Regions from separate parts of the Turicibacter bilis genome, predicted to be linked through region 3. Evidence: a T-box and tRNA genes for the amino acid it is inferred to sense, from the RefSeq annotation. Region 3 holds a T-box; the other regions hold tRNA genes.
What was found. A T-box is a leader RNA that pairs with one kind of tRNA and senses whether it is charged. The one in region 3 lies ahead of serS (serine--tRNA ligase), so its partner is inferred to be a tRNA-Ser.
Positions count from the first base shown of each region.

Region 1: it encodes a tRNA-Ser, which carries the amino acid that the T-box ahead of serS (serine--tRNA ligase) is inferred to sense. The anticodon was not compared.
Region 2: it encodes a tRNA-Ser, which carries the amino acid that the T-box ahead of serS (serine--tRNA ligase) is inferred to sense. The anticodon was not compared.

Region 1 covers NZ_CP071249.1:1,026,699-1,035,318, reverse strand. Annotated here, with positions in the region: gene J0J69_RS04815 (peptidase U32 family protein) at 1-1,400, shown strand, start outside; gene J0J69_RS04810 (aspartate aminotransferase family protein) at 1,414-2,688, shown strand; tRNA gene J0J69_RS04805 (tRNA-Ser) at 2,773-2,863, shown strand; gene J0J69_RS04800 (LacI family DNA-binding transcriptional regulator) at 2,927-3,919, shown strand; gene J0J69_RS04795 (sucrose-specific PTS transporter subunit IIBC) at 4,319-5,758, shown strand; gene J0J69_RS04790 (glycoside hydrolase family 32 protein) at 5,856-7,328, shown strand; gene J0J69_RS04785 (carbohydrate kinase family protein) at 7,343-8,290, shown strand; gene J0J69_RS04780 (ISL3 family transposase) at 8,432-8,620, opposite strand, start outside.
Region 2 covers NZ_CP071249.1:1,590,332-1,598,951, forward strand. Annotated here, with positions in the region: gene J0J69_RS07725 (heavy-metal-associated domain-containing protein) at 1-175, shown strand, start outside; gene J0J69_RS07730 (metal-dependent transcriptional regulator) at 854-1,219, opposite strand; gene J0J69_RS07735 (FeoA family protein) at 1,416-1,625, shown strand; gene J0J69_RS07740 (FeoA family protein) at 1,640-1,864, shown strand; gene feoB (ferrous iron transport protein B) at 1,915-4,077, shown strand; tRNA gene J0J69_RS07750 (tRNA-Ser) at 4,197-4,289, opposite strand; gene J0J69_RS07755 (thymidine kinase) at 4,352-4,954, opposite strand; gene J0J69_RS07760 (S66 peptidase family protein) at 5,132-6,031, opposite strand; gene J0J69_RS07765 (M20 metallopeptidase family protein) at 6,046-7,227, opposite strand; gene J0J69_RS07770 (GGDEF/EAL domain-containing response regulator) at 7,370-8,620, opposite strand, start outside.
Region 3 covers NZ_CP071249.1:1,866,175-1,874,794, forward strand. Annotated here, with positions in the region: gene J0J69_RS09020 (pentapeptide repeat-containing protein) at 1-600, opposite strand, end outside; gene gltS (sodium/glutamate symporter) at 1,104-2,207, shown strand; gene J0J69_RS09030 (transposase) at 2,508-2,882, shown strand; gene J0J69_RS09035 (hypothetical protein) at 3,195-3,452, opposite strand; gene rlmH (23S rRNA (pseudouridine(1915)-N(3))-methyltransferase RlmH) at 3,681-4,160, opposite strand; gene J0J69_RS09045 (CxxH/CxxC protein) at 4,314-4,487, opposite strand; gene J0J69_RS09050 (MBL fold metallo-hydrolase) at 4,499-5,287, opposite strand; gene serS (serine--tRNA ligase) at 5,730-7,004, opposite strand; T-box leader at 7,071-7,306, opposite strand; gene gyrA (DNA gyrase subunit A) at 7,410-8,620, opposite strand, start outside.

The DNA.
Region 1 (8,620 bases), 840 kb from region 3:
TGTGTGTGGCACATGGGGCACAATGTACATATAGTGGAATTTTGTTTGGAAATAGTAGTAATCGTGGACGATGTATGAAACCTTGTCGTTGGGGATATAAAATTAATCATGGGAATTTACAATATAATACAACTTTCCCGATGGCAGTGAAAGATATGTATATGTATGAACATATTCCAGAATTAATTGATGCCGGAGTTGTTTCATTTAAGATTGAAGGGCGTATGAGAGATGCAGAGTATTTAATTGGGATTATTAATAGTTATCGCGATGCGATTGATCGATACATTGATGATCCTATCGTCTATGACCGTAAAAAAGAATCTCAGACATTATTTAATAATCGTAAACGTGATTTTTCGACAGCTTATGCGTTTGGAAAACCAGGTTTAAGTAATATTAATGAACGTTACGAGGGGACTGGAAAATTTTATAGTACGGGGAAAGTCTTTAGTAAACCAGTTAATGAACTTGATCTAACACAAAAGCGTGTCGAAGAAATTCAAGAGGCATTCACTATTGAGGGAATCTCACATCATCAACCAACATTAAGTGTAAAAGTAAATAACTACGCCTCTGCTTTAATGGCCATTGAAGAGGGTGTCGATTATATTTATTTATCGGGCGAGGTTTTCCAACCTAATTTGCCGTTTAGTAAAAAGGAAATTAAAGATTTAACTTCACAAAAAGGACAATCAAAAATTTATTTAGGGTTACCGACCATGATGTATGAGGATGATTTTGCAAGATATCAACATTTATTGACGGATCAAGATTTAGGAATTGATGGACTACTCGTGACAAACTTAGGAAGCATGCATAAGTTTGGATCATTAGGATATTCAATGCGAGGGGACCATGCCTTAAATATCTATAATGCAATTGCAGCTAACTTTTATCAGCAATTAGGTTTAAGCACAGGAACTATTTCAAATGAGTCACCAGTTAAAAATACAAAAGAATTAGTGACTCAAACTCAATTACCGATGGAAATGGTTGTTCATGGTTCACCAGTTGTCATGTATATGAGTCATGATTTATATGAAAATACAAAAGTGATGGCACCAAGTGAACAGAAAGGGCGTCAGTATCAAGATGCCAGACCATTACTTTTAATTGATGATAAAAATAATGAACATCCTGTTTATCGCGATAATAAAGGAAATAATCACATGTTATTATCAAAAGAATTGTGTTATTTACCATTATTAAAATCACTTCATGAATTAGGTGTAAAGACATTTAGAATTGAAGGATGTCATTATGAATTAGAGACGTTAAGAATGATTATTCAAACGTATAAAAAAGCAATCACAAATTTAGAAGAGTGTCAGAATCTATTTAAATCATTAAACTATGATCATTTAGGGTTTACGCTTGGAGCATTAAATTTTAATTAAGGAGAGGTCATTAATGATTGGCGCTAATCAAATAATTGAGAAAAAGAAAGAATTCTTACTTCCGTCATCTCATCGTAATCACTTTTATGCGAATCCTCCGCAAATCGTAAAAGGAAGTATGCAATTTTTATATGATGATCAAGGAAAAGAATATTTAGATTTCTTTGCGGGTGTTTCGGTGATGAACTGTGGGCATTGTAATCCAGAAATTTTAGAAAAGACGATTCAACAAATGCAAACCTTACAGCATACGACGATTATTTATTTAACAGAGGAAATGGTTCAGTTAGCTGAGAAACTTGCTTCGGTCTTACCGGGTGATTTACGACGTTCATTCTTCTGTTGTACAGGTTCTGAAGCAAATGAAGGGGCAATGTTACTTGCACGTTTATATACAGGAAAAAATGAGTTTATCGCGTTAGAGAATGGCCTACATGGACGTACCTACTTAACGATGAGTGCAACAGGAATACCAATGTGGCGAGCAGATCCAGATTTATCACCTAAGGTTCACTTTGCAAAAACGGTGTGGGATAGTAACACTGATTTAGAACAAGCTGCAAAAGCGTCAATTGAAAGCATCAAAGAAATTATTCAAGCACGTGGTGCTAATCATATTGCAGCCCTAATCGCAGAACCGATTCAAGGGAATGGGGGAATTATTACTCCACCTGCTTGGTACTTTAAAGAGTTAAAACAATTATTAGAAGATAATGGAATTTTATTAATTATTGATGAAGTTCAAACTGGATTTGCACGAACTGGTAAAATGTTTGCGATTGAGCATTACGATGTGGTGCCTGATATTATGACAGTGGCCAAAGCATTAGGAAATGGGATGCCAATTTCAGCATTCTGTACGACGGATGAAGTAGCAAAGGCTTTTACTAAACCATCGGCATCGACATTAGGGGGAAATCCTGTTTCATCTGCGACTGCGCTTGCCGTGCTTGATTATATTGAAAAATATGAGTTATGTGAGACAGCCGCTCATTTAGGAGAGATGTTAAAAGAGGGACTCATTGCTCTTCAAGCTAAATATTCATTAATTAAAGATGTTCGTGGCATCGGCTTAATGTTAGGGGCGGAGCTAGTTAAAGAAGACGGACAACCTGCTTCAGAGGAAACAGATGTCATTTTAGAAAAGTTAAAGGATCGTGGGATTATCGTTGGAAAGAATGGATTAAATCGAAATGTATTAGCCTTCCAACCGCCACTAGTCATTACGGAAGCAAATGTTCAAACATTACTTCATGAGTTAGATGAGGTATTAGCAGAACTTCAATAAAAGGATAGAGAGTACTCTTAAACTGAGTACTCTTTTTTCTAACAACCTATTCTAAAAGATAATGGCATGATATAATTTAAAGATGGAAAGGTACTCAAGTGGCTCAAGAGGATGTCTTGGAACGGCATTAGGACGAGAAATCGTCGCGAGGGTTCGAATCCCTTCCTTTCCGCCAGTATGAAAATAATATGAGAGGTTCATAATCGATCATTAGGATAAATAAAGGTGTGATTGAAACGTGTCAACGATAAAAGAGGTAGCCAAACGAGCTGGTGTCTCGGTTGGAACTGTCTCGAAAGTGATTAATAATATTGAAGTAAAGCCAAAAACGAAACAGGCGGTTGAATTGGCTATCAAAGAACTAAATTATCAGCCAAATGTCTATGCGCGTGGTTTGAAAGTTAGCCGAACGAATACGGTGGCACTCATTTTACCAACCGTCTGGCATCCTTTCTTTGGTGAATTGGCTTATAACATTGAAAAAAATTTAAGACAACATGAGTATAAAATGATTCTTTGTAATTCCGAAGGTGACTATTTAACCGAATTATCTTATCTGACGATGGCAAAACAGAATCAAGTAGATGGGATTATTGCGATTACATATAGTGATATTGAACATTATGTTTCATCGAATATTCCATTGATCAGTATTGACCGCTTTTTTAATGATGAAGTACCTTATGTGAGTAGTGATAACTTCTTAGGTGGCCAGTTAGCCGCAAAACATTTAGATGAAGCGGGATGTCAATCACTGTGTTTTATCGGAGCTGGTTCTAAGAAAGAAAATACAACAAGGAATCGAAAAAAAGGATTTATTGATTACTGCGAAAAATATCAAAAGACCTATGAGATCTTTGATTTAATTGGCAGTCAATCTGAGTTTCATGAGAAAATGGAGCAGTTTTTACTAGAAAAAATTATTAAAGAACATTCAATTGATGGAATCTTTGCCGTAACAGATGCCTATGCTTTAGAAGTGATTAATTTTTTAGAAAAACATCAAATTTCAATTCCAGATGACGTACAGATTATTGGTTTTGATGGGGTGAAATCCTCTAAACATGATCAAATTGAAATTTCAACGATTCGTCAACCGATTGAAGAGATAGCTAAAGAGAGTGTTGCAGCAATCATTCATTTGATTAATAAAGAAACGATTGAAAAAGAAATTCTTTTACCTGTACACTTTATCCAAGGGAATACAACGAAACGACAAAAAGACAGCTAATCGAAAAAAGAGGCTGTCTTTTTTTATGGATTAGATTCTGAGTAACTTTCCTATACATAGTGAGCGTGTTATTGATGATTTTTGAATGACGGTTGCTTAATATATACAAATAGATTTATAGAATATCAGACTTAGTATCATTAAACATGTTTCAATCAGATCGCTTCTTATAGAATTAATCTTCATTAAAGTGAAAGATACTATGAAAAAAGTAAGAACGGATAGAACTTAGACTAAATGAAAACATTTTTTGAAAACGTTAAAAAATGTTGACGGTTACAAAAAAATATATTATGATTATACCATAGAAAGTGAAACGTTTCATTTTTAAGTGAATGAGTAGTTTCTTTTTTAGGAATAAAAATGAAACGTTTCATTTTTATATAAGGAGGAATCAGTATGGCAAATAATCAATACCTTGAAGCTGCAAAACAAATTGTTGCTTTTGTAGGTGGGGAAAACAACGTCATTCGTGTTGCAAGTTGTGCCACACGTTTACGAGTTGTTGTAAAAGATGATAAAAAAATTGATGTTGATCAAATTGAAGCAATGGATCTTGTTAAAGGAACATTTAATAATGGAGGGCAATTTCAAGTTATTTTAGGAACGGGGATTGTGGATCAAGTTTATCGTGAGTTTGTGCAAGTAACTAATATTCAAGAAGTTAGTAAAGAAGAATTAAAAGAAGCAGCTGGATCAAAGTTAAATGTCTTCCAACGTATGCTAAAATCGTTAGCTGATGTGTTTGTTCCTATTTTACCAGCTTTAGTTGCTGCTGGTTTATTAATGGGATTAAATAACGTCTTAACGGCACAAGGGTTATTCATTGAAGGGAAGTCTTTAGTTGAAGCTTATCCGCAAACGGCCGATTTAGCTGAGATGATTAACTTATTCTCAAATGCAGCCTTTACGTTCTTACCAGTGTTAATTGGATTCTCAGCGACTAAAATTTTTGGAGGAACACCCGTTCTTGGGGCTGTTATTGGGGCAATCATGATTCATCCAGATTTATTAAATGGATATGATTATGGACAAGCCTTATTAGATGGTACAGTTCCAGCATGGAATATTTTTGGTTTTGAGATTGCAAAAGTAGGTTATCAAGGAACGGTATTACCAGTTATCGTATCATCATTTGTTTTAGCTAAGATTGAACAACGATCACGTAAAATTGTACCAGCAATGTTTGATAACATCATTACACCATTAGTTTCAGTGTTATTAACGGCAGCTTTAACATTTATCATCATTGGACCTGCAATGCGCGTGGTAGGAGATGGACTAACAGAAGCTGTAATGTGGTTATTCTTTAGCTTAGGCCCAGTCGGGGGAGCAATCTATGGTGTAGCTTATCCATTATTAGTAATTACAGGGATGCATCACTCATTAGTAACTGCTGAGACGCAAATTTTGGCCAATATCGGAACATTAGGCGGGTCACCAACCTTTGCGGTTGTTGCAGCATCAAATGTGGCGCAGGGAGCGGCTGCTTTAGCCGTGATGTATCTCATGAAGCGTAATGCAAAGATGAAGAGCTTGGCTTCAGCAGCTGGAGTATCTGCTTTACTTGGAATTACAGAACCAGCGGTGTTTGGGGTTAACTTAAAGTTTAAATATCCGTTTATTGGAGCTTTAATTGGTTCGGCTGTTGCCTCTGCTTACTGTACGTTTATGCAGGTTTTATCAGTTTCTCCTGGACCAGCAGGAATTCCTGGAGTTATTGTGATTCGTCCAGAATCAATGATCCAATACATGGTGACTTTAGTAATCGCATTTGTGATTGGATTCATTGCGACAGTGATTTTAGCCAAATTATTTAACAAAAAACAAAATGTTTAATTAACAAAATGACTGCTTTAATTTCTTTGGAGATTAAAGCAGTTTATATTAGTAAGAATAAAATAAAACGATTACTTTTTTAAGGAGTGTGCAGAAGATGGAGTGGACGAGAGAACAGCGTTATCGACGCATCGAAGAGGTATCAAAAGAAGAGTATGATGCATTAAAACAGCAGGTTAGTCAGTGTTGTTACCGACAAACATATCATAATCAACCAATTACAGGTTTATTAAATGATCCGAATGGATTTAGTTACTTTAACGGGGAATATCACATGTTCTATCAATGGTTCCCATTAGGTCCTGTACATGGGGTGAAGTATTGGTATCATACGACATCAACGGATTTAGTTCATTGGAAAGATTGTGGGATTGCTTTAGAACCCGATCGTTCTTTTGATAGTCATGGTGTATTTTCCGGGACAGCGATTGAACATGATGAAAAATTATATTTAATGTATACAGGGAATGCGCGTGATGAAGAGTGGGTTCGTTATCCAACACAATGTTTAGCAATTATGGATAAAGAAGGGCATATTGAAAAATATCCAAAGCCTGTGATTAAGGCTGCGCCTGAAAATGTAACCGAGCATTTTAGAGACCCTAAAGTTTTCAAGATTGATGAATCATTTTATTGCTTAGTTGGAGCTGAAATAGATGATCATCAGGGAACAGTCGTTTACTATGAGTCAAAAGACCTAATTCATTGGAATTATAAAGGAGAAGTTCAGACCCAGTTTAAAGGGAACGGCTTTATGTGGGAATGCCCAGACTACTTTACTCAAAATGGTAAAGGTGTTATAATTATATCGCCTCAGGGAATGGAACCGGAAGGAGATAAATATCAAAATATTTTCCAATCAGGGTATTTAATTGGTGAAGAAATTAATTGGGAAAATGGCGTATTTAACCATGGATCATTTACAGAGTTAGATCGCGGATTTGAATTTTATGCTCCTCAGACAATGCTTGATCCAAAAGGTAGACGCATTTTAGTTGGTTGGTTTGGACTCCCAGGTATTGATTGTGTGAGTGATGAATCTGGTTGGGCGCACTGTTTAACACTACCTCGTGAGCTAGAAGTAGTAGGTGATAAATTGTTACAAAGGCCAGTAAAAGAATTACAACAGCTACGAGGGAATCGTGTTGAGGTGAGTACTCACTTACAAAATGAAGTGAAGTCATTTATCGGATTTAATGGGCAAGTCTATGAATTATTCTGTGAGTTTAGTGACTTTGAAGCTCAGGAACTAGGGGTTAAGCTTCGTACGAGCCAAGAAGAAGAAACGCTCTTCTATTATGATACACAGAATAAAAAGCTAGTCTTAGATCGTTCGAAATCAGGTCGTACTTGCGGAAACGAATTTGGATCACAACGTAAATGTGAATTCGAGACAGACAAGTTAACGCTACAAATTTTTGTTGATACATCATCAGTTGAAATCTTCGTTAATGATGGACAGGAAGTCTTCTCAACACGAATTTTCACGAAAGAGGAAAGTACAGGAATTGAATTCTTTACAGATGGAACAGCAAAATTAGAGGCAAAAATCTGGGAACTAAATAAGTAAGAAGAGGTGTAAATATGGCAAAAGTAATCTGTCCTGGTGAAGTATTAATTGATTTTATCTCACTTGAAAATGGAAAAAAGTTAGTTGATGTTGAAAAATTCCAAAAAAAAGCTGGGGGGGCGCCAGCAAACGTTGCAACTGCTCTTGTGAAATTAGGGGCATCGGCTGAATTTGTAGGAGCTGTTGGAAAAGATTCATTCGGAAAATTTTTAATTGAAACATTAGAACATTATAAAGTTGGAACGTCACATGTGATTGAAGATCCTAATTTAGGAACAACGATTGCTTATGTTTCAATTGATGAAGACGGAGAGCGTGATTTCGAGTTTATGCGTGGTGCAGATGGAAATATTTCACCTGAACAAATTAATTTCGAAGCATTTAATGATTGCAAAATTGTTCACTTAGGTAGTGCGACAGCTTTACTTGGAGCTCAATTATATGAGGTTTATCAAGCCTTTATTGATTTTGCAACTAAAAATGACAAATTTATCTCATTTGATCCAAACTATCGTGATGCCTTATATCATGATAAGCAAGCGTTATTCGTGAAACATTGTAAAGAAGTCATTAAACATGTAGACTTAATTAAAGTGTCTGAAGAAGAAGGACAAATTATTACAGGCGAAGAAAATCACGAGAAAATGATTGCTGCCCTACATGCATTAGGAGCAAAAATTGTTACCTTAACATTAGGTAAAGAAGGATCATTAGTTTCAATTGAAAAAACATATAAGGTTGAAAGTATGCCAGTTAAGATGATTGATTCGACTGGAGCAGGAGATGCGTTTATTGGAGCATTATTATCTCAAATTGCGAATTTAGAGCAACCAAAAAGTATTCTAACTGATGAAGCAATGTTAGTTGACTTTACGAAAAATGCGAATAAAGTTGGGGCCTTAACAACGACTAAATTAGGTGCTTTAGATTCCATTCCATCATGGGATGAAATTACAGCCTAGTATTATAGATGATGTCAAAAAAGAAGGAATCGCGAGACTTAATAGTAGATAAAATTTAATAGTAAGAGAAGTCATCTAAGTTAATTGGCTCTTTGTCAACTGGTGTGGGTGAAGAAATTTTATACCTGTAATCGTGAGGGATTAAGCTGCTCGTTGAGCAGTTTGATTCCTTTTATTTTTTTGTTCAAAGGTGTACTTATGGATAATCAAAATTCTAGCTTTGAAATGATAGAAACTACGGTATCCAAAGGCCATGCGTTTAATCACTTTAATCTTGTTATTAATCCCTTCAAGCACTCCATTGGTATAAGATGTTTCAATCGTATTTTT
Region 2 (8,620 bases), 280 kb from region 3:
TTCAAATGAGGATGTAAAAAAAATTAAAGATTACTTCGAAACAAATTTAGAGGGTGTGGAAAAGTTAGATATTAATCTTTCTTTAAAATTAGTTTCTGTTCGTTATAATGAAGGGATTGGTTCCCCGAAATATATTCTTGATGCATTTAATCGTTTAGGTTACACAGTTCGTTAAGGCGAACTTCTTTTTTATATTTGAAGCTTTAATGGGGAACGCTATGAAACAAAATAAATCTTTTTTATCCCCGTTGAAGGGCCAATTGACGTTCGAAAAACTTCACGATCAACACTACGATCAGAACATTATTCTTATCACCTTTAAAGGAGATTATGTATGAGAATCCATTTTTCGATAAGTTTTATAATAATATCGATGAATAAGTGTTTCAAACAAAAATGTTTTTCTTAACGAATTGCTATAAACAATAATTGAGTATTCAAAAAGATTATTTAAATGAAAATTAATCGATTATTTCAGATTATCATTTATTAGGTTCCTTATCCTATTTTGATCACTCAAAGAGTGTAAGGTTATCCATCACTAGTAAACCTTTAAGTGAAAAACTTTTCTAGACTTATATAATAAAAAAGAGCAACGGTTACTTGTGGATAACGGCTGCTCTTTTTTATACTTCTATTTAATATTCTAATTGGTTATATATTAAATAACTCTCCATTAATAAAAAAATTAATTGAGACACTGATAAAATAGAGCTGGCTTCAGTCAGTGAGATTAATAGTAGTCGCTTTAATTAAAAGCCACTCCATCACTCCTCCTATATTTTTCACATGAGACAATGCTAACATACAGAGGTTAAAGAAAAAGACGGATATTTATCCGCCTCTTATTATGTTATTTTTTTAATAACTCTTTCATTCGATTAAACGTTTCCTCACTAATAACATGTTCAATTCGACAAGCATCTTTATCAGCTAATGATTCATCAATTTGGAGTGTCTTTATTAAAAATTCTTTAATTAAGCAATGACGTTCATAAATCGCAGTTGCTCTTTCATGACCAACTTCAGTTAAATTAATTTGTCCATTTTTCTCTATCGTAATTAGACCTGCATTTTTCAAAATTCCCATCGCACGACTAATACTTGGTTTTGAAAAATTTAACTCGTTTGCCACATCGATAGAACGAACAGATCCATTTTTTCGGCTTAAAATTAGAATGGTTTCTAAATAATTTTCACCCGACTCTTGTAATTTCATCTACCCACCCTATTTCTTAAAATCTAAATATAGTTAATCTTAACATAGTTTGTTTCGTTTCTTCAACTTTTATACTTTTATTAAATAGCTATTGACATTATTGGATATAAATGTCAAATTAGTAATATGAGTTAGCTTAAGCTAACTTTTTTCTACTGAAGTTGGTAATTGCTAATATTAAAGGGAGGCCATAATGATGCCATTAACAATGGTAGAGATAGGAGAATCAGTTATCATTAAAAAAATTAGTGGGCGTGATGATACCAAACGTTTTCTAGAGAGTCTTGGATTTATTGTTGGAAGTGAAGTGACCATTGTATCTAAGTTTGGACAGAACTTTATTATTAATGTTAAAGATACACGTGTTGCACTCGATCAAATGATGGCAAAACGTATTTTTGTATAAGGGAGAGATATCGAATGAAAACATTAAAAGATGTGAAAATTGGTGAAACAGTCATCGTAAAAAAGCTAAATGGAACAGGACCGCTTAGGCGCCGGATTATGGATATGGGGATTACAAAGGGAGCTACTATTTATATCCGAAAAGTTGCCCCACTTGGGGATCCCATTGAAATAACCGTTCGTGGCTATGAATTATCGCTTCGTAGAGCAGATGCTGAAAATATTATCGTTGAGATTTAATTTTCCATTGGTAATCAACATCATTCACTATGATTAAGGGGGAGTTTACAATGTCTATAACAATCGCTTTAGTTGGAAACCCAAACTGTGGGAAAACGACGATGTTTAATGCTCTAACCGGAAGTAATCAGTATGTTGGAAACTGGCCGGGAGTAACAGTAGAGAAAAAAGAAGGGTATTTAAAAGGAAACAAAGAGATTAAAATTGTCGATTTACCAGGGATTTATTCACTTTCTCCATATACTCCGGAAGAAATTATTACTCGTGATTTTTTAATAAATGAACAACCAGATGTCATCTTAAATATCATTGACGCTTCTAATATTGAACGGAACCTTTATTTGACCACGCAATTAATGGAAACCACTATTCCAATGGTCATTGCACTAAACATGATGGATATCGTTACAAAGAATGGAACAAAGATTCATCTTGCCAAACTATCCAAACAATTAGGATGTCGTATCATTGAGACGACAGCTTTAAAACAAAAAGGATTAAACGAGTTAATTGAAGCCGTTGTTTCTGTTAAACAAGCACCTGCGATGCCAACTTTCAGTTCAGATATTGAACGGATGTTGCACGAAATGAAGTCTTTATTATCAGGGGCTGTTCCTGAACCACTTCTTCGCTGGTACAGTATAAAGTTATTTGAGCGTGATACCCGTGTGGTAAAACAATTATCATTACCTGAAAGTGTGAAGGTTAAATTTGAGGAGATGACAATTGCTTGTGAAGAACAGTTTGATGATGATAGCGAAAGTATTATTACGAATGAGCGTTATGAGTATATTAGTCAACTAGTGTCACAGTATGTCAAAAAATCAATGCAAGGTAATTTAACGACTTCAGATAAGATTGACCAATTATTGACTAATCGTTGGCTAGCTCTTCCGATTTTCGCCTTAATTATGTGGGGAATTTATTATATTTCTATCACATCTATTGGTACCTTTGCGACGGACTGGATTAATGATTCGTTCTTTGGTGAATTCATTCAAGGAAATGTCGCAGCTTTCTTAGAAAGTATTCAGACAGCTGATTGGCTAATTGGTCTGATTGTGGATGGAATTATCGGTGGAGTTGGTGCGGTTTTAGGATTTGTTCCACAAATTATGATTTTATTTTTACTGATTTCAATATTAGAAGATTGTGGATATATGGCACGCGTGGCTTTCATTATGGATCGCGTGTTTAGAAAATTTGGATTATCGGGAAAATCTTTTATTCCAATGCTCATCGGTTCTGGATGTAGTGTGCCAGCAGTTATGGCAAGCCGTACCATTGAAAATGAAAAGGATCGACGTATGACGATTATGTTAACACCTTTTATTCCCTGTGGAGCAAAATTACCAGTCTTTGCTTTAATGGCAGGTGCATTTTTCCCAACTCAATCTTGGGTAGCTCCTTCGATGTACTTCTTAGGAATTGGGATGGTTATTCTTTCAGGAATTATTTTAAAACAAACGCCGTTATTTGCTGGTGATCCTGCCCCATTTATTATGGAACTTCCACAATATCATGTTCCGAGTTTTAAAAGTGTCTTAATTCATATGTGGGATCGTGCTAAAGCGTTTATTTATAAAGCAGGAACGATTATTTTCGTTGCCTCAGGTGTCGTTTGGTTCTTGCAATCATTTAATTGGTCACTTGAAATGGTTGAAGCGAATGAGAGTATTTTAGCTTCAATCGGTCGTGTCATTGCCCCTATTTTCACTCCTTTAGGATTTGGAAATTGGCAGGCAGCTGTGGCGACTGTAACTGGATTCTTAGCGAAAGAAAATGTCGTTGCAACGTTTGGGGTATTATTTGGTTTAGGTGAGGAAATGACAGAGGAATCAGTCGAGCTACTTGGAAATATGTCAGCTTTATTCATCCCCTTAAGTGCTTATTCCTTCATGGCCTTTACGTTACTGGCTGCTCCGTGTTTCGCTGCTATTGGTGCGATTAAACGTGAGATGATGTCTTGGAAATGGACATGGATTGCTATTGGATACCAAACAGGTTTAGCTTATGTTGTGGCTCTTGTGATTTATCAAGGTGGTACTTTTATTCAAACCCATAACATTTCTACAGCTACTATTATCATTACTCTAATCGTTATCATTGCTTTACTATTAGCAATCCGCAAAATCTTACGTAATCAAAAATCAAATGGATGTAGCTGTGGATGTTCAGGATGTACAAAGGCGAAGACTTGCCATAAATCATAAATAAAAAAAGGAGCTAAAATCATTTAGCTCCTTTTTTGTACCCTACTATTATAACGATAATATTTTCTTACAAAGAATAAAAAAAAATCACACATGACGTGTGAATTATTATCTTGTTATGGCGGAGGAAGAGGGATTCGAACCCCCGCGACGCTTTCACGCCCTGTCGGTTTTCAAGACCGATCCCTTCAGCCGGACTTGGGTATTCCTCCGTATCAACAATATAGATTATACCGAAATATAATTATATTGTCAATCATTTATCTTAATTTTTTTATTTTTTTAAACCTAAACAATCTGGACGATCTTTTATCTCATGACAGTGACGGCAACGTGGTTCATATGCTTCTTTAGCTCCGACTTGAATAATTGGATCAAAATATGAAGCAGGTTGTCCATTAATTAATCGTTGTGAACGTGTCGCAGATGCTCCACAAACACTACAAATAGAGGTTAACTTAGTCACGAACTCTGCTTTTGTTAATAAAGCTGGCATTGTTCCAAATGGTTCACCACGGAAATCTTTATCAAGGCCTGCAACAATCACACGAATTCCCTTATCTGCTAAGTGTTCAACCACTTCAACGATAGTTTCTTCGAAAAATTGCACTTCATCAATTGCAACAGCATATGTATCGTCTTTAATGTAATCTAAAATCTCAATTGGGTGTTCAATCGCGATTGACGGCATTTTTAATCCACTATGTGATACGACTTCGTCGTCACTATAGCGATTATCAATAGCTGGTTTGAATAAGCAATATGAACGGCGCGCAAAGTCTAAACGCTTTAAACGACGGATTAGCTCCTCAGTCTTTCCTGCATACATACTACCACAAATTGCTTCTACCCAACCTTCTTGTCGAACATCATACATACTATGAAACCACCTTTCATCCTATCCTACATTTCTCTATGTTTTCTATCAAAATTTGAACATCTTGATAATTATAACAGATACTTCTTTTAAGATTCAAGCCAACCTTTTAATTTCCAAATTATTTCCCGCGTATACAAAAAGCGATAAAATCAGTTAGGATTTTATCGCTTTTTCTTATTGGCAAGTACATCCTTGTTGGATAGATAAACTATTTGTTTGAGGATTTAAAGTAACATAAGCACCTAGTGGAAGGGTAATTAGTGGGTTACAATGTCCACTTGGAATATTGTAGGCAATCGGTTTATGACAAGATGTTAGTGTGCGTTTAAGTAACTTGTCTGTTTCTTTTTTATCATAAACATTGAAGTCACCTAAAATAATTCCCGCTGCATCGTTTAGCTTTCCACTATATTTGAGTTGCATGAGTAATCGGTCAACCGCATAAACAGGTTCATTAACTTCTTCGATAAATAAAATTTTTCCTCGTGTATCAATTTCATAAGGGGTTCCGAGCGTCGAACAAATAATCGTCAAATTTCCCCCAACTAAAATTCCGGAAGCGGGACAAACGGTTTGATTATAATACGGAACATCAATCATATCAAAAGTTGTCTCTCCCATAATAGTTTCTAAAAAATGATTAGTCGTTGTTTCATTTTTAAGGAGAAGATCTTTTAGCATGGGGCCATGATAGGTGATCAGATGATGGTATTGATTGAAGAAAAGGTGCAAGTAAGTAATATCACTATAACCGATAAATGGTTTCGGATAGTTTTCAAATTTGAAGTTTTTAAAGTATGGAATAATCCGATTACAACCGTATCCGCCCCTCATACAAAGGATAGCATCGACTTCATCATCTGCAAACATCATCATAATATCTTCTGCTCGTTGGCGATCCGATAATCCTGCTAAGTAACCTTTTCGTTCAAAGCAACTAGGAGTGATGATTACATCAAAACCCATTTCTTTTAAAACTTCCTCTCCTTTAAAGACGGTTTCTGCTTCTAATGGTCCTGCCGGTGCCACGATTGCTATTTTCCCTCCCATTTTTAATGGTTTTGGTTCAATCACGCTCTCTTCCCCCTTTATTGTTCTAGCAAATGAAGTGCTGATAACACTTGTAAACAAACCCCGATTTTAATGGCTTCTTCATCCACATCGAATGTATTCTCATGCAAAGCTGCTTGAATTCCTTTATGAGGATTTGATGTTCCTAAATTATAAAAGCATGATGGAACAGCCTCCGCAAAATACGCAAAATCTTCAACCCCAAGACTTGGATGCTCCATAATAATTACATTATCTTCTCCAAGTAGCTTCCTTGCGACATGAGCAACAGCATCTGTAATGGCGTGAGCATTAATAAGTGGTGCATAGCCTTCTTCAATACGAACATCTGCACTTCCTCCAAAAGCTTTTGCAGTGTTTTCTGCAACTTCAATGATCCGTTTTTTCATAAAAACACGTGTCGTTTGATCAAGGGTGCGTAATGTTCCTTTAATTGTGACTTGATCACAAACAATATTCCCAGCCGTTCCTCCCTCAATAATCCCCAAACTAAGAACAGCTGTTTCAAATGGAGATAAGTTACGACTAATCAGACTTTGCAATGCCGTAATGACATGTGCCGAAATTAAAATTGCATCGATTCCATCTTGTGGATAGGCTCCATGTGCTTGTTTTCCATTAATGCTTATGATAATGGTGTCACTTGCCGCATGACACTTTCCATAATGAAATCCTACCTCACCCACATTTAAAGTTGGACGAACATGAAGTCCTAATACATGATTGACTTTCGGGTGTTCCAGACATCCTGCTTCAATCATTGGTTTAGCTCCACCTACTGTTTCTTCAGCTGGTTGAAAAAAAAGTTTAACATTCCCTTTAAACTCTTCTTTTAGCTGTTGAAGGATATAAGAAGCCCCTAATAAAATTGTTGTATGAACATCATGTCCACAAGCATGCATTTTTCCTGGTATTAATGAGGCATATAGTGCCCCTGTTTTCTCTTCAATGGGAAGAGCATCCATATCTGCTCGTAACCCAATTGTTTTCTCTCCCGGATTTCCCTCAATTAAGCCAACGATGGCTGTTTCTCCAATAAGTTGGGTTACTTTTATATTCCACTGTTGTAAATAGTCTAAAACTAACGCCGATGTTCGGTATTCCTCTAGACCTAGTTCAGGATGTTGATGTAAGTCGCGACGAATAGCAATGAGTTGTGGATAAATGGTATCGACCATTTCCTTAACTTTTTGATACATCTCTAATCCTCCTATATACTATAAGATAATTCATTATATGAAATCACCTTGTTAAAAAATGTATAGTCAACTCATTATTTTTAAGTGTGGTTAAAAACAAAAAAAAGTAGAAAATCTTCAATTAAGATCTTCTACTTTTTGTTTATTTAATTAATAATAAAGCATCTTCTTTTGAAATAGGTTTTGAGAAATAATACCCTTGGATATTATCAATATCCATCTGTTTCAGTATTTCTAATTCCTCTTCATTTTCAACACCTTCTGAAATGACGGGTAATTGTAACGAATGTGCAATATCGATAATCAGTCGGACAAGGCTTTTAAATTCATCTTGCTTCCCCATCCCTTTAATAAAACTACGATCAATTTTCACCTTTGATAAAGGCAAATTAATTAAATAGTTCAATGATGAGTAGCCTGTTCCAAAATCATCAAGTGAAATAGTGATTCCTAAATCTTTTAGTTCACGTATTTTTTTAATATTCTCATTAATATTTTGCATTAAAACAGTCTCTGTAATTTCAATTCCAATATAGTTCGGATTAACATTTGCTTGTTTAATCAGTGATTTAAAATTATCCACAAAGTTATCATTCATAATTTGTAACGCAGAAATATTAATTGAGACAACGATTGGATTTTCTCTATTTTGATTAATTTCGTTAGCAAATTCAAAAGCTTGAAGACAAACATATGCACTAACTTCCTCAATTAATCTTAATTCTTCAATCAAACGAATAATCTCAATGACAGGAATATGTTTATATCTTGGATGATTCCATCTGAATAATGCTTCAAAACCGACTAATTCTTTATCAACTGTATATTGGGGTTGGTAAAATAGATTGATTTCCTTATTTTGAATCGAGTGTCTTAAATCATATTCCATTTGTAAATTAAATAATCGCTCACGTTCAAGGTCATCTGTATAAATAACATACTGATTTTTTCCTTTTTCTTTTGCTTTATAAACCGCTAAATCCCCTTTTAACAAAATCGTTTCAACATCTCCTGACGAGCATTCATTTCGAACCACCCCAATACTCACTGAAACAATGTTAGCATACTCGCCTCTACTAAATTCTGTTCGCATCTTATTTAATAAAAGATCTAGCTTTTGAGTTAATATCTCATCGCTAATTTGTTCCCAAATAACAACAAATTCATCTCCACCTACACGGGCTACAAAAGCATCGTCACAAATATTAGCGAGTTTTTCTGCAATATGAACTAAAGCTTTATCTCCCACATGATGACCAAAACTATCATTTAACTTTTTAAAGTTATCTAAATCGATAAACAAGACAGTCAATGGAATATTTTTATTGGCTAGATCATTTTCAAGATAATGATATAAACTACGACGATTTTTTAAGCTTGTTAAAAAGTCAGT
Region 3 (8,620 bases):
CCCTCTCAAAGATTTTTTCGTTAAATTTTTTCCGATAAAATCAAATCCTGAAATGACTTGATTTCCTGCTACTTTTTGACTGACATACGCCTGTACTTCTTTTAAACATGTATTAACTTTCAAACGATAAGCATCCACCTCTACAATCATAGGCTCCTCCGTTAATTTTTCTGTTTCTTTTATCAGCAGATGTAACTTTTCTTTTAATTCTTTAGGTAAAATGAACGTCGAAGCATCTGTTAAATACCACATCATCTCATGGAGCTGTCTAACGACTAGAAAATCATCATACATCTGTTGTGCAACATTTGAATTTTCCTTCCAACTCACACCTTCATAATTAACTTGCGCCACCTTCTGACCTGCTCCAAAACAGTCATACGTCGTACAACCTTTAAGCCCTTGATTACGAAGGTTTTGATGAATGTAACAACTAAAATCATCCTTTAAATTTAAACAGGGTTTTCCTGCTACCTTATCTGTTGGAAACCCATCGCACTTCGAAAAAAACAACGCCACACAACAAAGACCAAAACACTTCGAACAATCAATCCTTAAATGATTAAATAACGCCTCATCATATCCTTTTTCACGTAACATCCAACTCCACTCCTATCTATAATTACTAGCTTATCAGACACCTTATTTTTCGTAAACATAAAAAATACCCTGTACGCATCGTACAAGTTATCAATTTTAAGCTTAACTTGGCAATACAGTATCATCGATTCACTGTTTTGATTTTTGAGTAATTTTAATTCTATATAGAAACAGAAATGTATTTCATTATTGTACATCAATCTTAGTTGAGCAATTGCTTTAATACTAAGGCAGACTATAGTCCAGCTAAAAGTTTTCCGATATGAAAAACTTATCTGGACTTATATAATTACATCACCTTTATCCGTTCTAAAGAAAATATTCTACGATTATACATCCGATTGATTAAAATCATTTTAATATAGTTTTGAAAAATGAAAAATACCCTGAAGAATTCATAAGCTCATCCTTCATATTATCTGAGATAAACATTTGATATAATAAAAGATGACTATACTAATAGTAGATAAAATTTATATCTAATAGAAAGAATACTATGCTATATGGAGCTTAATTTAAACATCTATGAAACGATGGCATTAGTTTCTATCGTCTTCTATCTTGGTCGATATACGAGAAATAGATTCTCAATTTTATCAAAATATTGCGTTCCACCTGCAGTTGTTGGAGGATTTATTTTTGCCTTATTCATTTTATTACTACATGAAACGAATTTAGCAACGATTAATCTAGATATGAGTTTACAAAATTTATTTATGACTGCTTTCTTTACTAGTATTGGATTCACCGCTAGCTTTAAAATTTTAAAACAAGGAGGTAAACAGGTTATAATCTTCCTTGGTCTTGCTGCATTACTAGTCACTTTACAAAATACAATCGGTGTCATACTAACTTCACTCTTCAATTTAAATCCTTTACTCGGTCTTTGTACGGGATCCATTCCTATGATTGGTGGACATGGGACAGCTGGATCATTTGGACCGATGCTTGAAGGGATGGGGGTTGCTAGAGCAACAACGGTCGCTGTCGCCCCCGCAACTTTTGGGTTAATTATGGGAAGCATTATTGGTGGATTAGTTGCCCGTAACCTAATTATTAGACATCAATTAAAAACAGTTCGTCATGAATCATCATCAACACCTCCAACAGAAATGGGAGACTATAATGAAGAGAATCATAATCTTTTATCATTTAAAAAATTAATGAATGCATCTTGTTTCTTATTTATCGCAATGGGAAGCGGTTCAATTGTCTCAGACCTGATTCAAAAATCAGGATTCACCTTCCCATCTTACATTGGTGCAATGTTAGTCGCAGCTACTATCAGAAACTTCTTTGATTTCAGAGGACGATCAATTGATGAAAAAGAAATCGAGACAATTGGTGGTCTTTCACTATCCTTTTTCTTAACGATGGCATTAATGGGACTTAAACTATGGCAACTACTCGATTTAGCTTTACCACTACTTGTGATGCTTATCGCTCAAGTTGTATTAGTTGGACTATTTGCCTACTTTATTACCTACCGTATCATGGGAAAAAATTACGAAGGAGCTGTCTTTGCCTCTGCAACCTGTGGGTTTGGAATGGGAGCCACACCAAATGCTATTGCTAATATGGAGTTCTATAATATTTGGTGTTGCTGACTAAGCAACGCCTTTTTTCATGGCATAAAAAAAAAAGACATCACGTCTCTATCCTGTTACAATGTTATCGGCTAAAACAATATTGAAAGGATTGAATTTGATGTCTAACTCATATTTTACTAGAAAACTCTTAAATATTAAAGATAAAAACATTACATTCCCGGAAGATTATCTTGAGGAAGTGAAATTAAATGGTGTGACTAGCTTTATTTTTAAAGGAATTTTATCTTATCACCCCACTCATTGTGAACACTGCTCAATACCACCACTTATCGATCGGTTTACTGTTTCAAACAACCGATGCGAGAAATTGATATCTTAAACTTTCTACTCGATCTATCTCCTGAGCTAAAATCGACTTATGATCTTTATCAAGACTTACTTTTCGCTCTTCAAACAAAAAACTTAGATCGATTCAATCACTTACTTGAAATAGAACACCCTCTTATCTCTCCTGAACTTCAAACCGCTTTTCAAACCTTTAAAATGTATCAATCTTACATTAAAAATACGCTCACAACGCCATACACCAATGGTCCGATTGAAGGAATCAATAACAAAATTAAAGTGATTAAGCGTATTGCCTTTGGCTATCGTAGTTTCTATCATTTTAAATTCCGTATTCTCATGATTCAAAACTTAACCAAACCAAAAAGAAAAATCCTAGCAGATTAGCCACTAGGATTTCCATTTAATTATTCATTGTAAGCAAGTCACCATTTAATCAGCAACACTATTTGACAAAGTTCCAAATAAAAAAGAGACTGTATCAGAATAGATACACTCTCTTATGCTTCATTTTTATCGAAATTAACGTCTCTTTTCATTTCATATCCTTGTATATTTCTTTCTATACTTAATCTCTTCCTCTAATTTAATTAATTTTAATGCCTTTAGTTTTATTTCTTCGTCATTCAAATGAACAGATAGATTTTTGAAGCCATTCACGATATCAAATCGAATTAAAGTATAATTTTTTTCATCTGTTCAACTTTTAAAACCCTCAATCAAATGATTCATAATCATATCTTTTTGCTCTTCACCGGCTAATACAACTTGCCAAATTCTTTGCAAACTATGTCTTGCCATCACAAATTTAGGATTTTTAGCCACGTCATATAGTTTAGCAAAATCAACTAACATTCTTTTCTCATGATCACTTATAGCTAAATTAGAAAGAAGTTGAGCAGCTCTAAAACTTTTATGGTTATCTTTCCACGTTAAATCTTCTATTAACTGATTCACACCTCATAAACCCAATCCACAATATGTTCCGTCTCTAATAGAATACGATAATAAACTTCCTATTGAAAGTTTTTATCTTAGGACTCAACATTTTTAAAACAAAATTTTAGTTTATCCTTTATTTCAATCCTCTTTGATTCTCTTATAAAAATTCAAAAAAATACTTCAATGGATGAATAAATTCGTTTAAAATTTAACATAATCAATTGAAGTATTTTTTAATTTATTCTATTTATGATACGGTTCGTTATTATTGATTCGATAGGCACGATAGACTTGTTCTAATAAAATTAACTTAAATAATTGATGAGGGAATGTCATTTTAGAAAAACATAATTTATAATTCGCACGTTTTTTCACTTCGTCAGATAAACCAAGTGAACCACCGATAATGAAAGCCACATTACTATCTCCACTTAAAGCTAATTGACTTAACTGTTTAGCAAATTGCTCAGATGTCTTCATATCACCTTGTAAATCCATCGCAATCACATACATATTATCTTTAATTTTATTTAAAATTTGTTTTCCCTCTTTATCTTTAATCAGTTCCATTTCACGTTCTGACGCATTATCAGGCGTTTTTTCGTCCGGAACTTCAACCATTGTTAACTTACAATAACGAGATAAACGTTTAGAAAACTCCTCAATCCCTAGCTTAATATACTTTTCCTTAATCTTTCCGACTGAAATAATTGTAATATTCATTAAAAAACCTCCAATACATGAAAAGAAATTCCCTCATTTAATCAGGGAATTTTTTATTGTTATCTATTATAAAATCTTCGCAGAGATTATACTAGAATCTCTGCGAAGATTAGAACCTATTATTCAGTATGATTAGTCTAACTTTTCTAGATTTTATAGCTCATCCTCATCTTCGACCATCATACCTTCAATCACTTTATAAACGGCTACTTGATCGCAGTGCTCACATTTATGTTCAATTTCTACTTCAACTAAAATTGGTAACTTTCCATACTCATCTAAAAAACGATCCATTGACTCTTCAATATGTTCTAAACAACTGTACATACCTATTCCTCCTATAACGTAATCACTTTCGATGGATGCATCGCATACGTCATATGTAAATTTAACTTACTTAAATCAACATTTTCTTCTTTTAAAATATGACGAACTGTCATTTCTGCTAAATCAGGTAAATTAGCATCCTGACTTAAATGAGCTAAATAAATATGTTTCGTCTTTTCCCCAATTAACTGACTCATCGCATACGCTGAATCTTCATTTGATAAATGACCACAATCATCTAAAATACGTTGTTTTAACGACCATGGCCTATTACACATCTGAAGCATCTCTACATTATGATTCGCCTCCATAATATAGGCATCTGCATTTCCTAATGTTTTTAAAATATCACCCGTAATATATCCGGTATCTGTCACATAAACAAGCGTCTTTTCACCTTGCTTAATCATATAACCTACCGGATCAACCGCATCATGAGAAATTCTAAATGGCATAATCGATAAATCCCCTAGATCGAACCAAACATTTTTTTCAACCGCTGTCGTCTGTTCAAAACCTGGTTTGATAATATTTTTACGATACATCTCATCAATCGTTTTTGCCGTTGCACAAACATTTAATTTCCACTTACGAGTACAAACCCCTACACCCTTAATATGGTCACCATGCTCATGAGTAATTAAAATATGTTCTATTCTATTTTCATCAAATCCACTTTTTTTAATCAATTCCTGTAATTTTTTTAACGATAACCCATTATCAATTAAAATTGCTGTCTGTTCCGTTTCAATAATCGTTGCATTTCCGACACTTCCACTCGACAATACACAGATTCTCATTCTATCACCTGTTCTTCTATTCAAAAAACTTTTTTTATACTCCAAATAAGCCTTTTTTATTTCGATTATTCATTTTAACATTTTTATCATGATGAATCCAGTACAAACCCCTATTAAGCATCAATTTGATAAAAAAAGAAAGACTATCTCATAAAAGATAACCACTTATGATGATTAATAAAAACTTAAGGGATTCGATACTCATCACTTAAAACTCTAATCATTTGATTATAAACATACACACGGTTAAATCATATCACTTCTTTGTCTGTTATGTCCACATTACATAGGAATACTGGCAAATGTAGCAAACGAGAAGATAATATACCTGATTACTCAATTTAGATGATCTATTATCCTAATATTTTAATTAAAGATAGAGTATCCTAGTGCATTCCATAAGAAAAAGAGTACCTAAGGTACTCTTTTTCTTATGGAATGCTTATTTAATAACTTCTAAATTACGCATGTATGGACGTAATACTTCTGGAATAACAATGCTTCCATCAGCTTGTTGGTAGTTTTCAATAATAGCAGCTACTGTACGTCCAATTGCAAGCCCTGAACCATTTAATGTATGAACGAATTCAGGTTTAGCTTTTGCATCACGACGGAATTTAATATTTGCACGACGTGCTTGGAAATCTTCAAAGTTTGAACAAGAAGAAATCTCTTTATATTCATTATAAGATGGTAACCACACTTCGATATCGTATGTTTTAGCAGCAGAGAATCCGATATCTCCTGTACATAATTCGATGACACGGTATGGTAATCCTAATAATTGTAATACTTTTTCAGCATTTGCTGTTAAAGTTTCTAATTCTTCATAAGAATCTTCTGGTTTAACGAACTTAACTAATTCAACTTTATTGAATTGATGTTGACGGATAATACCACGAGTATCCCGACCAGCTGAACCAGCTTCTGCACGGAAACATGGACTATATGCTGTATATTTAATTGGTAATTGTTCAGCGTTTAAAATCTCATCACGGTGTAAGTTTGTAACTGGAACCTCAGCTGTTGGAATTAAGAAGTAGTCAGTATCCACTAATTTAAATGCATCCTCTTCAAACTTAGGTAATTGTCCAGTCCCTGTCATACTTGCACGATTAACGATAACTGGAGGTAAAATCTCAGTATAGCCATGATCTCCTGTATGTAAATCTAACATAAAGCTAATTAAAGCACGCTCTAAACGAGCTCCTAACCCTTTATATACAGCAAAACGGCTTCCTGTAATTTTTCCAGCACGTTCAAAATCAATAATATCTAAATCAGTTACTAAATCCCAGTGTGCTTTTGGTTCGAAGTCAAACTTAGTTGGTTCTCCAAATTTACGAATTTCAACATTATCATTTTCATCTTTACCAACTGCAATTGTTCCACATGGAACATTTGGAGTACCTAATAAAAGATTTTTGATTTCTTCATCGATGTTGCGTAATTGTTCATCTAATTCTTTAACTTTTTCTCCAACACCATTCATTTGAGCTAATAATTCAGAAGCATCTTTTTTCTCACGTTTATATTGTCCGATTAATTTAGATACTTCATTACGATTTGATTTTAATTGCTCTACTTCTAAAATGATGTTTTTACGTTGTTCATCTAACTCAGTAATTTTATTTAAATAACTGAAATCTCCACCACGTGTTTCTAAGCGATTAATTGTACCTTGTAAATCTTCACGTACTCGTTTTAAATCTAACATGTGTGTTTCCTCCTATTAGTTGATTTTGATTAGTCGTTCTAGAAAACAAAAAAATCCCGTCCCTAAATTAGGGACGAGATTTAACCCGCGTTGCCACCCTAGTTGTTCACTAAGCGTTCCACGTGGAACATTTCAGTGAGACCACTTACAAAGATAACGGTTAGACCGTGAATGAATACTAACCATTGTGTTCTTCATTCCACTCCTAGGTTGATTTCTAGTTACTCATACATCAGTTTCCACCAACCACTGACTCTCTATGCTATCAAGTAAAAAGTACTACTCCTAATCAATGCTTTTTTATTTAATTGTAATATAGCATTAACTATTTTTTTTGTCAATATTAGTATATATCGTGTTTCTAATTATATGCGCATAAGACCTAATTATTTGTATGTAACCATTCTATTCTTCTGTTGAAGTTGTTTCAGTTTCCTCAGCCTCTTCATGTTCAACAACTGCTACACTTGATACTAATTGATCATCTGTTAAACGAATTAATTTAACCCCTTGTGTTGCACGTCCCGTTTGAGAAATCTGATGAATTGGTGTACGGATAATAACACCTTTATTTGTCACGATTAATAAATCTTCATCACCATTTACAGCCTTCATGGCTACTAATGTCCCATTTTTCTCTGTAATTGTTAATGTTTTAACACCTTTTCCACCGCGTTTTGTTTTACGATATTCTTGAATTGAAGTACGTTTACCGAACCCGTTTTCTGTAACAACTAAAATCTCCTGATTCATTGTGACCATTTCCATTCCTACTGCTACTTCTCCCTCTTCTAAGAAGATACCACGGACTCCGGCAGCTGTACGTCCCATCGGACGAACTTCAGTTTCCTCAAACCAAACTGCTTTTCCACCACTTGATGCAATAATAATGTCATCGTTACCAGATGTTTTTCTTACACCAATTAGCTCATCATCTTCACGTAAAGAAAGAGCAATTAAACCATTAGTACGAATATGACCAAATGCTGATAATGTGGTACGTTTTACAACCCCTGAACGAGTCGCGAAGAATAAGAATTCTTCATCATTAAACTCTTTAACAGGAATGATTGCACTAATGTACTCATCTTGGGCAATCTCAATAATATTAACAATTGGTAATCCCTTAGCTGTACGACCGTACTCAGGAATTGTATAAGCTTTCTTCTGATAAACTTTTCCTTTACTTGTAAAGAATAATAAATGATCATGAGTAGATGTTGATAATAATTCCTTAACATAATCATCATCATGTGTTCCCATTCCTTGCACACCACGTCCACCACGGTTTTGTGAACGATATGTTGAGATTGGCTGACGCTTAATATAACCATTATTTGTTAATGTAATGATGACTTGTTCTTCTGGAATTAAATCTTCATCTTCAATATCAAAGTCAGATCCACGGACGATTTCTGTACGACGCTCATCTCCATGTTTGTGTTTTACTTCTAACAACTCTTCACGGATAATCGCATGAACACGGTCTTCGTTCGCTAAAATATCTTTTAAATCAGCAATTAATGCGACTAACCCTTGATATTCTTCTTCGATTTTACCGCGCTCTAATCCTGTTAAACGGCGTAAACGCATCTCTAAAATAGCTTTCCCTTGGC